One region of the Vibrio sp. DW001 genome, then DNA from elsewhere that is predicted to be linked to it. Evidence: predicted binding sites of a transcription regulator. Region 1 holds the regulator's gene; each other region holds the start of a gene.
The links. The regulator MetJ, encoded in region 1, represses methionine synthesis genes. The targets are predictions, from matches to a motif close to TTAGACNTNTANANGTCTAA.
Positions count from the first base shown of each region.

Region 2: the regulator MetJ is predicted to act here: its motif matches at 2,478-2,497, upstream of L3V77_RS19640 (cation:proton antiporter).
Region 3: the regulator MetJ is predicted to act here: its motif matches at 2,901-2,920, upstream of metN (methionine ABC transporter ATP-binding protein MetN).

Region 1 covers NZ_CP091975.1:3,527,558-3,532,481, reverse strand. Annotated here, with positions in the region: gene priA (primosomal protein N') at 1-221, opposite strand, end outside; gene rpmE (50S ribosomal protein L31) at 541-756, shown strand; gene L3V77_RS16125 (malic enzyme-like NAD(P)-binding protein) at 934-2,193, shown strand; gene metJ (met regulon transcriptional regulator MetJ) at 2,350-2,670, opposite strand; gene L3V77_RS16115 (O-succinylhomoserine (thiol)-lyase) at 2,888-4,054, shown strand; gene L3V77_RS16110 (bifunctional aspartate kinase/homoserine dehydrogenase II) at 4,055-4,924, shown strand, end outside.
Region 2 covers NZ_CP091976.1:496,987-501,910, forward strand. Annotated here, with positions in the region: gene L3V77_RS19625 (MFS transporter) at 1-452, shown strand, start outside; gene L3V77_RS19630 (IS6 family transposase) at 679-1,206, opposite strand; gene L3V77_RS19635 (transporter substrate-binding domain-containing protein) at 1,507-2,265, opposite strand; gene L3V77_RS19640 (cation:proton antiporter) at 2,737-4,338, shown strand; gene L3V77_RS19645 (Rho-binding antiterminator) at 4,446-4,691, opposite strand.
Region 3 covers NZ_CP091975.1:2,926,153-2,931,076, reverse strand. Annotated here, with positions in the region: gene L3V77_RS13400 (alpha/beta fold hydrolase) at 1-176, shown strand, start outside; gene L3V77_RS13395 (MetQ/NlpA family lipoprotein) at 260-1,069, opposite strand; gene L3V77_RS13390 (methionine ABC transporter permease) at 1,101-1,778, opposite strand; gene metN (methionine ABC transporter ATP-binding protein MetN) at 1,768-2,802, opposite strand; gene gmhB (D-glycero-beta-D-manno-heptose 1,7-bisphosphate 7-phosphatase) at 3,071-3,625, shown strand; gene L3V77_RS13375 (MliC family protein) at 3,738-3,932, shown strand; gene treR (trehalose operon repressor TreR) at 3,932-4,879, shown strand.

The sequences.
Region 1 (4,924 bases):
CAAATAGGCTCGACATCTAATACTTGCTTGATGCTTTTTAGTTGATTTATTGGGAAATCAGATTGATGAACCATTGCAGTAACTATTCCAACAAGTGTTTGCCTACCAAATGAAACGGATACACGACCACCGATAACCGGAAATTGATGAGCTTGAATGAGATAATCAAACCTCTTGTCTAGCGGCACTGGTAGGGCAATTTGAGCAATGGTTGGACGCATTATTGATGAGTAGTCAGCTTAATGAAACGAGGGGGATAGTGTAGTTGATGCGCAATGTAATTACGAGAGATGCTCATTGGCTGGAACGAAAGTGTCATACTACGAGGGGGAAGTGGTAGACAAAAATGTGCGCAGAGCGAGTCATTTAGGCGCGAAAAGAAGAATTTGTTGAAAAAAGATTCAAATAAGTTGATTCCAATGGCGTGTTTCATTAGTATACTGCGCCTTGACGGTATATCAATTTATGCCAATTTGTGTAAATACGTGTGGTGTTCGGCTTAGAATCGAATGGCGACACGGCCTATAATGAGGTTTTCCCATGAAAACAGGTATCCACCCAGAATACAAAGCAGTTAGCGCAACTTGTTCTTGCGGTAATTCTTTTGAGTTTAACTCAACTCTTGCAAAAGAATCTATCCACCTAGACGTATGTGACAAATGTCACCCGTTCTACACTGGTAAGCAACGTAACGTTGATACTGGCGGACGTGTAGATCGCTTCAACAAACGTTTCGGTGCACTATCTAGCAAGTAATTGCTATGTTGTAATTCCGAATAAAAAAGGACGCTTATGCGTCCTTTTTTTGATCTCACAGTAAAATAAACTTTATGACTTAAACCTTTTTCTATGTAGGAAGTTTTGTCGCGATCATTTACTATCTATCTGAATACCAAAAACCTCCCCTGCCAATTACAACTGGAAATAAATCTGATGTCCGAAGACACCCAACAAGATGACTTTCGTCAACAAGCACTTAATTATCACGCTTACCCGACTCCAGGTAAGACGGCGATAGCACTCACTAAACCTGCCGATTCTGCTGAAGATCTAGCGCTGGCATATAGCCCCGGCGTTGCCGAGCCAGTACGGGAGATAGCACAGAATGTTGATAACGTGTACAAGTACACGGCAAAGGGTAATACGGTTGCTGTCATATCTAATGGTACTGCTATTTTAGGTTTAGGTAACTTAGGTCCAATGGCGTCAAAGCCAGTGATGGAAGGTAAAGCTCTGCTTTTTAAGCGGTTTGCTAATTTAGACGCCATCGATATTGAAGTTAAGCACCGGACTACTGAAGAGTTTGTAAACACCGTCGCAGCCATCGCGGATACCTTTGGTGGTATCAATTTAGAAGATATTAAAGCCCCGGATTGTTTTGAGATTGAACGTCAACTTATCGAGCGTTGTGATGTACCTGTGTTTCATGATGACCAACATGGTACTGCAATTGTTACAGCAGCAGGCATGCTTAATGCCATAGAGCTTCAAGGTAAAACGCTTGAGGAATCAACCATCGTCTGTCTTGGTGCTGGTGCTGCCGCTACAGCATGTATGGAACTTCTGATTAAATGTGGCGCTCAGCGTGAGAAAATCTACATGTTGGATCGCAAGGGTGTTATCCATACTCGTCGCGAAGATCTAAATGAATATAAAAAAATGTTCGCCAACAATACAGACAAACGTACGTTGGAGGATGTTATTGAAGGTGCTGATCTGTTCTTAGGTGTATCAGGGCCAGATCTGTTACCAGCTGAAGCATTGAAATTGATGGCTGATAAACCCGTTGTATTTGCTTGCTCAAATCCAGATCCTGAAATTAAACCCGAGATTGCACACCAAGTCAGAGATGACTTAATTATGGGGACGGGTCGTTCAGACTATCCAAACCAAGTAAACAATGTTATCTGCTTTCCGTTTATTTTCCGTGGCGCGTTAGATGTGCGTGCAAGTGAAATAAACATAGAGATGAAATTGGCCGCAGTTGAAGCGATTCGTCAATTGACTAAAGAACCTGTACCGGAAGGTGTATTGAAGGCTGCTGGGGTAAGTAAACTTGAGTTCAGTAAAGAGTATATTATACCAAAGCCAATGGACCCACGTTTGCTTCCACGTGTTGCCAGAGCCGTCGCGGTAGCCGCAGTAGAGTCTGGTGTTGCGAGAATTGAACTACCAGAGAACTACATGTGCTAAAAGCGCTTCAAAATAGAAGACATAGATTTTTTATCTCATAACCCCGTCATTCCTGAGAAAACAGGAATGACGGGGTTATGAGTATTAAGTAAATAGAAAAGTAATCGCGCTTGTGCAATTAATTCAATTGGGTGAAGTACTTTCCCAACTGGTTAATTATTCTTCGTCAAACGCTTCAAATTCAATTCCCATTTCTGTCATTAATTTTTTAACTTCAGTTGGAATATCATCAGGACGATCTTTTCTCAAATCTTCATCTGTTGGTAATGGTTGACCCGTATAAGCGTGCAAGAATGCTTCGCAAAGCAGTTCGCTATTCGTTGCGTGTCGTAGGTTATTTATCTGACGACGAGTTCGCTCATCAGTCAAAATTTTCAAAACTTTCAGAGGGATGGAAACGGTGATCTTCTTAACTTGCTCACTCTTTTTTCCATGTTCTGCGTATGGACTTATGTATTCGCCATTCCAATCAGCCATTGCTCACCTTTGTCAAAATAGTCATAAAACAATTATGGGATAGAATTCTAGCGGGATTTACTGCCATAAGCAAAGACATATAGACGTCTAGAGCTATTGACGTCTTAAAAAACTACCAGTAAAGTGTCTTGTTATTAATTCTAACGTTCGAGATTCAGTTATAGTTAGCGGATAAAGAAAAATGATAACTGAATTGATCGCAAAGGAAAGCTAGCACATGAAACAAAAGAAACCCGCCACTATCGCCGTTCGAACGGGCATTGAATCTGACTCTCAGTTTCATGCCGTTGTGCCTCCAATTTACTTGTCTACCAATTATAGCTTTCCAAGTTTTGGTGATGTGCCTAAATATGATTATACCCGTTCAGGAAATCCAAATCGGGGCATGTTAGAGCAAACCCTTTCCGATCTTGAGTCGGGAAAGGGTGCGGTAGTGACTAATTGCGGAACGTCGGCGTTAAACCTCTGGGTTTCTACTTTTATTGGGCCTGATGACCTTATTATTGCACCGAATGATTGTTACGGCGGTACCTACCGACTTTTTAATACTCGGGCTCAAAAAGGGGACTTTAACGTTTTATTTATTGATCAGTCCGATCTAAGCGCACTGGATGAAGCATTAGCTAAAAAACCGAAACTGGTGCTACTAGAGACGCCGTCTAATCCATTGGTTAGAGTGGTTGATATTCAAGAAACGTGCGAGAAAGCGCACGCTGTTGGTGCGCTGGTCGCAGTCGATAATACCTTCATGACACCTATATACCAAAAGCCTATAGATCTAGGTGCAGATTTTGTGATTCACTCTACAACCAAATATATTAATGGTCATTCGGACGTGATTGGGGGAGTTATCGTCACCAAGACAGAAGAACATGCTGAAGAGCTTGCGTGGTGGGGAAACTGTATTGGGGCGACAGGTACGCCGTTTGATAGCTACATGACGTTACGCGGCATACGAACTTTAGGTGCTCGGATGAGAATTCATGAAGAGAGTTCTCGAGAGATCCTAGCTTTTCTCTCAAAACAGGACCTTGTAGGCACTATATATCACCCAAGTTTGCCAGATCATCCGGGCCACGAAATTGCGAAAAAGCAGCAATCTGGGTTTGGTTCTATGTTGAGTTTTGATTTTAATGGCCCGATGGATAAGCTCAAAGAGTTTGTTGGCGCTTTATCGCTCTTTTCACTAGCAGAGTCGCTTGGTGGCGTAGAAAGCTTAATCTGTCATCCTGCCTCGATGACACATCGAGCAATGGGTGAAGAGGCCTTAAAAGAAGCGGGAATAGCACAAACACTGTTAAGGCTATCGGTTGGGCTAGAAGATAGTGAAGACCTTATCGAAGATCTTGATAATGCATTTAAAAAAGTTCAGGAGACAGTTTAAATGACCGTTATGCGCCAACTTCATAAATTTGGTGGAAGTAGTTTAGCCAATCCAGAGTGTTATAAACGAGTAAGGAATATTCTTGCCGAGTACTCTCAAAGTGAAGATTTAATTGTTGTTTCTGCGGCTGGAGACACGACCAATCAACTCATCCATTGGCTGAGTGCTCTAAAGAAAGATGGACGAACGGCACATGAAATATTGATGGAATTGCGTCGATTTCAGTCGGATTTGATACAGCAGTTAATGGATGAACCCAATAAAATGTTGGAGCATCTTCATACCGAGTTTTCTGCCCTAGGTGATTTACAAGCCCCATTAACATTAGAGCAAGAAGCCGAGGTTCTTGGGCTTGGTGAAGTGTGGTCTTCAAGGTTGCTTTCACAACTCTTGTGTCAAGCAAAAATGGCGGCAGTTGCTATCGACTCACGTGACTTTTTGAGAGCGGATATCGGCACGCAACCAGAGGTTGATCGTTCAAGCTCATGGCCATTATTGAAAGAAGTATTGGCACAGCATTCTCAACACCGATTAGTGATTACAGGTTTTATGGCCAAGAATCGTCAAGGGGATACGGTTTTGCTTGGCCGAAATGGTTCTGATTACTCTGCCACTGTCATTGGTGCATTAGCGGAAGCTGATAGAGTGACCATTTGGAGCGATGTCTGCGGTGTCTATAGTGCCGATCCTCGAAAGGTTAATGATGCCTGTTTATTGCCTCTTCTACGCTTAGATGAGGCCAGTGAGCTAGCTAGGTTGGCGGCACCTGTGTTACATAGCAGAACACTGCAACCCGTGGCCCAAAGTGCAATGGATTTAGAGCTTAGATGTAGTTACCAACCAGAAGCCGGCTCAACCAGAATCGAAAGA
Region 2 (4,924 bases), on a different replicon from region 1:
AAATTCTATTGGCAGGTAAAAGTCGTAGATTAGCGGAAAGCATGGATCCTAAAAGGTTTATTGTTGTTATGGGTTTAGCCGCTATGGCGACCTATTATTGGATTAGTCTGGGATGGTCAATTTACGGGGTAATACCAGCACTGATCCTAATTTTCATTACTATGACTATGAACATTTTCATTAGTTATCACCTCAATAAAAAGACCGAATCACACAACAGAGCAACCGTATTAAGCTTTAAGGGTTTGATGTTTAACCTCGGGTACGGCTCGATTGGTACCTTGTATGCCTACTACTATAAATTGGTGTCTCAGAACCACACCGAGCAACAAATAGAACAACACATTGACTTCTTAACCTCACTTTCTTCATTTTTCTATTATTTTACGTTTTTGTTCATTTCAATCAGTGCGGCATGCTATTTTAAGGATAAAAAGAAGGCGATTTTTTGATAATAATTTTTTAGGTACTGTCAAGTTAACTGGTTTTAACCTCTACTGTTCGACGAAGGGTAGATTAACTAACGGTAATATCACGCCATTTGGCAAAAGCATCAGATCTTCGACTTTTGTAAAATTCAGCTCGACACAAATGTCTTTGCAAATTGAATACGTTGTAAACGAGCGAAAATATACTGAGAAAACGCTGTGCGTGCGCCCTACTTTTGAATTTTCTCATTTACCGCTCTCTCACTCTTTTTGGCTCATGGGAACTTTCACATCGATTATTATGATACTTTTCTTTATCATGAATTGAATCTGGAACCTGCTCCCTGTGAGCTACATCATAACTGCGAAGTTTATCTGTCACTATTTTCCAAGGGCTAACTCCTTGATTTATCGTTAACAGGCGGTTGAAGAAACGCTTGGCAGCCTTTCCATCTCTTTTTTTCTGGACCAGAATATCGATAACATCACCATCCTGATCTACCGCTCGCCAAAGGTAGTGACGCTCTCCACGAATGTTAATATACACCTCGTCCATAAACCATGTGTCACCAAATCGACCGGCGTTTTTCTTGAGACGCTTACTATAGATACGTCCAAATTTGTTGCACCAATACCGAATCGTTTCGTAGCTTACGGTAATGCCTCGTTCTGCTAGAAGGTCTTCTACATCCCTAAAACTCAAGCTAAAACGGTAGTACAACCAGACGGTGTGTCGGATGATTTCAGGAGGAAATCTGTGTCTTTTATATATGCTCATATGTAAACACTGCCATAGCATCGGTTAACTTGACAGTACCTCTAAGCGGTGTCATGTCTAGAAAGCCGCTGAACACTAGTTCGGATAAAATTTTATAAGGTAAATGCATACATAGGGTGTATGAGAATTTCTACTCTAAGTAGGAAAGGGGCATTTTCGTGCGATAAAACGCCAACTGTTGTGGTTCAGTAAAAACGGCTATCAAGCAGTAAACTGACTCATTACTGGGTATTTCTGAGTTAACGATTTTGCTATTTTAACTAATAAAAGATTAATTGACGAATGCCAATGTATACTGATTTACTCTTCAACAATATTCGCAAAATCAAGATTATACTTTCTGCTTAATTGTTGGATCTCCCCACTCTCAATCATTTTTTTGAATTCCAGATTAAATTGGATTAAAAAACCATCCAGTGTCCTTTTTCTTGAGAATCCATAATAACCTTTATTCACTATGATAGGTGGTAAGATCATTTTTACTTTATCTTTAATTTTCAGCTCATCAATTAGCGTTGATGCGCTTCGGGGGTGGCTTACAAGTAAGTCAATTCTGTTCGCAAGTAACTTTTGGAAATTAGCTTTTACTGTATTCGTCGTCTCAATTCTTAAATTCTCCTTGTATTGGTCAAATTTTGCACCATAACTCCACCCTCTAGTAAGACCAATATGCAATCCTTTGAGCGAAGACAATTCATTGTCCCATTTAAAAGCGTTATCCGCCTTAACATAAAATACCATAGGATCTCGATAGAAAGCGTACTTAGTGTAATTCATGAACTTTTCTCTTTCAGCGGATTTATAAGGACCTATCAATACATCTGCCTCACCACGTTCAATCATTTTTAAAGCTCTTTTAAAGGGGTATATTTCTATTTTTAGATCATGCCCTAGTCTATGAACAATTTTATTTGCTATGTCATAACCTAAACCATAAATTTCACCATCATGTTTCTGTTCCAATATAGATGGGAAAGTAGTTCCTACAAATACATACGTTTCAGCAATAGCCTTGCTTGAGATAATGAAAGACAAAATCATAATAAAAACATATTTCATAACCATTATCCCCCTTCTTTGTATTTTCGCTTACTTAAGCGACATAACATCTTGATCTTTCGTATGCACAATTTCCCCCTGAGAAGGCAAGGCTCAAAATACCATTGAGCAGCTGAAAAACATAGGGGCTGAAACTATATCTCTAGATAATTTGTCATTAAGGCGTATATGTATCATTTTCAAAATTATGCCTTTAGCAACAACAGACACAATTATCTGTACTGATGTCCAATAAAAAGGCTTACAACTTAAGATATTAACAGAAAACACTATCGAATCCCTCTCGGTATCCCACCGTTTTTTTCGTCAGCCAATCTTATAATTAGCTAAAATAAAATAAGAATCTCTTCTATCTTTACAAGAATAACGGCGATATCGCTACCAAATTAAGCAGAGGTTGTAACGTTGCTTTCTGTCACATGTGACAACCAGTTGAGTATATTTCTCAGTTAGATAACCATCAGGACAAGCATGGATCCGCAGTTACTTTCGATTCACTACAGCGACCCATTATGGATAGCGATAGCCTTTATTTGCGGTCTGATAATAAAAACTTTTGGCCTACCTCCACTTGTTGGATTCCTTATCGCTGGTTTTATACTTAACGCGCTTGGAGCTAAAGGTGGCGGATTTCTGGGCGTATTGGCTGATCTTGGTATCACCCTTTTATTGTTTTCCATCGGACTAAAATTAAAACCAAAGTCGCTTGTAAGGAATGAAGTGTGGGGGGTCGCAACGCTGCACATGACGATTTCTACAGCACTTATCGCTTTCTTGATGATACTTCTCTCTTATACATCTATCCCTCTTATTTCAGAATTGGAGGTTGAGACCGCATTGATTATTGGTTTCGCCTTGTCTTTTTCTAGCACAGTTTTTGCGGTCAAAGTGCTCGATGAAAATGGAACAAACAATACGTTGCATGGACAGGTATCAATTGGTGTGCTGGTAATACAGGATATTGCAGCAGTCGTTTTTATCGCTATATCGATGGGAAATTTGCCCTCGATATGGACCTTTGCGCTGATAGCATTACTTCCACTTAGGTTTGTTCTGTTTAAAATATTCGATAAAGTTGGGCATGGTGAACTATTAATTCTTTTTGGTATTACCATGGCACTTGTTGGTGCCGATTTGTTTGAATTAGTGGGGATTAAGGGGGATGTAGGTGCTCTGGTGTTTGGCATGTTGCTTGCCAATCATCCAAAGTCAAATGAACTGGCAAAACACCTGCTTGGATTTAAAGAACTATTTTTAGTGGGATTTTTTCTTAGTGTTGGTATGACGAGCATACCAAGTGGAAGCGAAGTTATGATCGCTTTATTATTTATTCTGTTCCTGCCAGTAAAAATAGCGATCTATTTTGGCTTGTTCAGTCTCTTTTATTTAAGAAGTAACTCAGCATGGCGAACATCACTTAACCTTGCGAGCTACAGTGAATTCGGTCTAATTGTGAGTGCCATTGCCGTGTCGTCTGGCTGGCTATCCAATGAGTGGCTAGTGATTCTTTCTGTTGTGTTATCTATCTCATTTATCATTTCAGCGCCAATGAACAATGCGGGAGATCGCTTATATGAACAATGTAAATCAAAACTAAACCGACTGGAAAGAAAAAAACGTTTGGTGGGCGAAGAGAACATTGAGTTAGCGCACATTAAGGCTGTCGTTTTTGGTATGGGAAGTATGGGGCAAGCGGCGTATAACGCTCTAGAACCAAGTTATTCTGGCAGTATCGCAGGTGTGGAGTTAGATAGAGAAAAGACCGCAAAGTACACTTCTATGGGGTTAAATGTGTTTACCGGAGATGTGACTAGCCCTGAATTCTGGATAAGAGCACCAGAACTACACCATGGCCTAGAGTGGGTTTTGCTAACGCTGCCAAACCATGAGGCAAACATAAACTCTGTCATCCGTTTGAATAAGATGGGTTACCAAGGATGTATAGCAGTTACGGCCAAATACTATGACGAAGAGCAAGAGCTAAAGGCACTAGGAGTAAATCACACATTCAATACTTGCACCGTAGCTAGCCTAGAGTTCGCGAATGAACTACAAACTTTCGTTAAGAAATAGCCCGTTTTTCTGCCATGCAGATCAGGTTGATTTTTACGACCTTAGTAACTGAAAATAAGAAAATCACTTAATAAAGCGACTCGTAGAAATATTCTTATATCTAGAGATTACTTAAAGGTAACCTCAATAAAATGTGGGTTATCAATTAAAACTTCCAGTTTAGCTATACCATCCAATTCAATCAGAATAACTGTTTCGTCAGTATTAAGTTTGATGCATTCATTACGACTTTCATTACGAATTGTATCAAGAGCAACACCTCTTATAGGTTCCCCTTCTTTCATCGTTAATCTAACCGGATAACGGTATAAACAAGCTATTTCAATATAATCATATTCACTGCAACTTATCATAAGACTCGCCTCTACAATGGATTACTTACTGTAAGGTTGAACATCAGTTATTGCAACAATCTCAAAAAACAATGTATCAATGACCATTCAGCACCCGGTATTCTTCTTAAAAAATCTCAATTTATACATCCATGTATAGAATAAAATATGATTATTTAAATTTGAAAATCTGTATGTTTTGCATTCCTTTGAGTGCATCTCCTGTTTATTTTCTCGGATCAACGATTCGAATT
Region 3 (4,924 bases), 600 kb from region 1:
ATGGCAGTTTGGACCAACATGTTCCCGTTCAATTGGCACGAAAGTTTCACCGTAGCCTAAGTAATTCAAAATTCCATGAATTTGAAAATCTTGGTCATTTACTCGTCTATCATCGCTGGAGTGATATTTTAAAATCTGTGGCAAAGGAGTATGGCGATAGAATGCGGGCTAAATGACGAGCAAATAAAAAGCCGAACTGATGTGATGCATCATTCGGCTTTTTATTAATCGAGTCTAAAACGGTAATGAAAAGTGGTTATTACCAACCCTTAACTACACCACCTTTAAAGATCTCAGATGCAGCTTTATAGACTTCATCTGTTTGGTACGCTTTTACGAAGTTTTGTACTTTTTCTGAATCGACATTGTCAGTACGAGCCACAATCAGGTTAACGTATGGAGACTTTTTGTCCTCTACGAATATGCCGTCTTTCTCTGGTGTTAGATCGATGCTGCTCGCATAGGTCGTGTTGATTATTGATAGTGCAACATCGTCAAGTGAGCGAGGAAGTTGCGCTGCATCTAGCTCTACGATAGTGATGTTTTTAGGATTCTCTACGATATCGCGAATGGTGCCAGAAAGGCCAGTATCGGCACGTAGTTTAAGCAACCCTTGTTGCTCAAGAAGTAGCAATGAACGACCTAGGTTAGTTGGGTCGTTAGGGACCGCGATACGTGAGCCATCAGCGATCTGGTCAACGGATGTCACCTGCTTAGAGTAACCAGCAATAGGATAAACAAACGAGTTACCAGCGATAGCAAGTTTGTAGCCACGGTCAGCAATCTGTTGATCAAGATAAGGTTTGTGCTGGAACGCATTGATATCTACAGAACCATCATCAAGTGCAGCATTTGGCGTAACATAATCAGTGAACGTGACGAGTTCAACATCTAAATTGTATTTCTCTTTTGCTACTTTTGCCGCTACTTCAGCTACTTGAGCTTCTGCACCTGCCATTACACCGATTTTTATTTTGTTGCTATCCACTTCTTTGTCACCGCAGCCTGCCAATACCAGAGCTGATGCCGCTGTTGCTGTTATGAGTAAATTCTTAAGATTAAATTTCATGTTACCTCTCCTTAGTTTGTTGTGATTATTATTATCTGTGGTCTACACGACGGACGAATGTATCACCTATCGATTGAATTATTTGAACCAGTACTATCAACATCACCACGGTGACCGCCATGATGACAACATCATATCGATGAAAGCCGTAGCGGATGGCGACGTCACCTAGACCTCCACCACCAACAGTACCCGCCATGGCTGAGTAGCTTACTAGTGTGACTAAAGTGATAGTGACTGCATTGATTATGGTAGGCAGAGCTTCAGGAAGCAGTACCTTAGTAATGATTTGCATGGGTGTTGCTCCCATAGATTGTGCGGCCTCTACAAGGCCACCCGGGACTTCAAGTAATGCGCCTTCAATTAGACGGGCAACAAAGGGGATCGCACCTATGGTCAGAGGAACGATGGCGGCTGTTGTGCCGATAAACGTACCAACTAAAAGCTTTGTTACTGGGATGATAGCGACCATTAGGACTAGAAATGGTACTGAGCGGCCAATATTCACAACAGCGCCTAAGCCACCATTTAATTTGGTGTTTTCCGCAAGCCCGCCTTTTTTGGTGATGTGTAAGATAACACCTAACGGAATACCTACTGCAAATCCGACTAATCCAGAAACGGCAACCATATAGAGCGTTTCACCTGTGGCGCCCAATAATAGACCACTATTGAAGCTTAACCATTGAGTAATAGAATCAAAGGACATAACCAAGCACCTCTACTTTAACTTTGTGTTCTTCTAAAAATTTAATCGCTGCATTGTCATCTTCTTCTGAGCCAAATAACTCAGCGACCATCATTCCGAACTTAACACCACCTGCGTAATCTAGGTCGGAACTTAAGATACTGACATCGATATTAAACTGACGAGAAATCTGGCTCATAACCGGGGCATCTACTGTCTCTCCAGTAAATTCAAGCCTGACGAGCGGATGCGTTCCGTCAATACGATCTGGCTGTAGCCTAGATTGGTAATCCTCTGGAATAGAGAGGTCTAACGTAGAGCGAATAAAACTGTGCGCAAGTTCTGTTTTCGGGTGAGCAAAAATTTCACCAACCGTGCCTTTTTCGACAAGTTCACCGTCTCCTATGATAGCGACTTGATGACATATGCCTTTAACAACGTCCATTTCGTGAGTAATGAGTAGAATCGTTATGTTCAGTTTACGGTTGATCTCTTTCAGTAATTCAAGAATTGATTGTGTAGTTGCTGGGTCTAACGCGCTGGTGGCTTCGTCACATAGCAAGACTTTAGGGTCAGATGCTAACGCTCTTGCTATGGCGACACGTTGTTTTTGACCACCACTTAGATTGGCTGGATAGGTGTCTCGCTTATCCTCTAGTCCCACCAAAGATAGTAACTCGGAAACTTTGGCGTTTATTTTCTCTTTGCTTATGCCTGCAAGCTCTAGAGGAAGGGCAATATTATTAAAAACAGTGCGAGAAGAGAGCAAGTTAAAGTGTTGAAATATCATACCAATATTGCGACGAGCTTCGCTTAACTCTGATTTAGATAACTGAGTCAAATCGACTCCGTCAACGACAACGTTACCCTGTGTAGGGGCTTCTAACATGTTTACACAACGGATAAGTGTACTTTTTCCTGCACCGGAGGAACCTATAACACCAAATATGTTGCCTTGTGGAACGGTTAGGTTTATCTCTTTTAAGGCGTGTATTTCTTTTTCGCCTTGATAGAACACCTTGTTAACGTTGCTGATTTTAATCATGTAATAAAACCTAATCAGGATAATTAGAATAAAGTAATGGTTAACTTTCTAAACTGTAGATTATGCTAGGGCCATCACGTTTTTATGTCAATAGATATTTTTACGTCTAGACGTCTGTAGCTCTATTTGCAGCGTGTTATTTGGGTGTTACGACGTTCTAAACGCAATAAAACGACACGAAACGAACCTTGTTATTTGAGGATAAATGGTGATTAGCGCTGCAAAGCGTGCAATAATTTCGATCTAAATATCTAATGAGGATAACGCTTTGGTTAAACCTGCTGTGTTTTTAGACCGAGACGGTGTGATTAATGTCGATCATGGTTACGTACATGATGAGCATGATTTTGAATTCATCGACGGTGTCTTTGAAGCGACCCAAAAACTACAACAGATGGGGTATCTTTTGGTTTTGGTCACGAACCAATCCGGTGTTGCCCGTGGGTTGTTTAGCGAAGACCGGTTTCTCTCATTAACTGAGTGGATGGATTGGAACTTCGTCGACAATGGCGTTGATTTCGATGGGATCTATTACTGCATGCACCATCCAGAGCATGGAATTGGTGAATATAAGCAAGATTGTGATTGCCGTAAACCCAAACCTGGTATGTTTCTTTCTGCGCGCGATTTCTTAAAGATCGACATGAAGAACTCGGTTATGGTCGGTGATAAAGCGGAAGACATGATGGCTGCGGAAGCAGCTGGTGTTGGTACTAAAATATTAGTCAGAACTGGAAAACCAGTGACAGACAAGGGAACGTCTATTGCCTCGACTGTACTTAACAGTATTAAAGACGTACCAGCATACCTTGAACAGATATAAAGGTTTTAGTGTGAATATAAAGTGGTTTTTTATTTCAATAATTATGGTGTTGGTTGGATGTAGTTCTACCGTAGAACCCTTCTATGTTTGCAATAACGGAACGCAGTTTACGGTGTCAACTATAGACGAAAATACAGCAGAAATAGTCATGGCGCATAAACGTATCGCACTAAAACAAGTTCCAGCGGCTTCTGGAAGCAAATATCAAAACACAGAACGTGAATTGTTGCTTTGGCTAAAGGGGACACGAGCTATGTTGACACTTAGTTTTGATACGGTTGTGAACTGCGATCAGGTAATGAATTGATGCCAACAAAAAAACTGACTATTCATGATATTGCGAAACTTTCTGGTGTTGGTAAGTCAACGGTTTCTCGTGTGTTAACCAATGATCCTAAAGTGAAGCCTGATACCCGTGAACGGGTAGAGAAGATAATTGCAGATTCTGGTTATGTGCCGTCAAAATCAGCACAGTCTATGCGCGGAGGCAGCCAAAAGGTTGTAGGTGTCATTATTTCTCGGCTCGATTCTCCTTCCGAAAATCGAGCCGTCAGTAGTATTCTCGATACACTTTATAGTGCCGGTTACGATGTAGTTATTATGGAGAGTCAGTTTGATAAAGATAAAACCAACGATCATCTAGACGTACTTAAAAAGCGAAATGTTGATGGTGTTATCCTTTTTGGTTTTACTGGCTGTGATATTTCCCGTCTAGTTGAATGGAAAAGCAAAATCGTCGTCATTGCTATGGATGTGGAAGGTATCTCGTCGGTCGATTACGATAGCGCGGGTGTGATTATTAAAGCACTGGAGCATATAAAGAACCATTCATTATCGGAAGTTACTTATATCGGTGTTGATATAAGTGATAAATCAACCGGTGAGACCCGTCTAAATGCCTATATAGATTGGTGTAAAAAGAACGGCATTACGCCTTGTTATAGCACCGGACAATTGAGTCACGAAAGTGCTTACCAACAGGTCGATTCAATTTTAAACGAGCAAACTCAAGCGATTGCTTGTGCCAGTGACACCTTAGCCTTAGGTGTAATTAAAAGATTACAAGAACTATCACGCGATGAAGTGATGGTGACTGGTGTGGGTGGCAACCAACTACTTTCCTTTCTTTTTCCTAACACGTTTAGCGTTGACCCTGGCTATGAGGAAGCGGGCCGTTATGCCGCTAACATGCTGATATCTCAGCTTTTAGGGGATAAAACTGAAAAACATATCACTCAAATCCCAATTAATTAACCAGAATATTTAACCTATTGTTTATATTGATATAAATAAGAACAG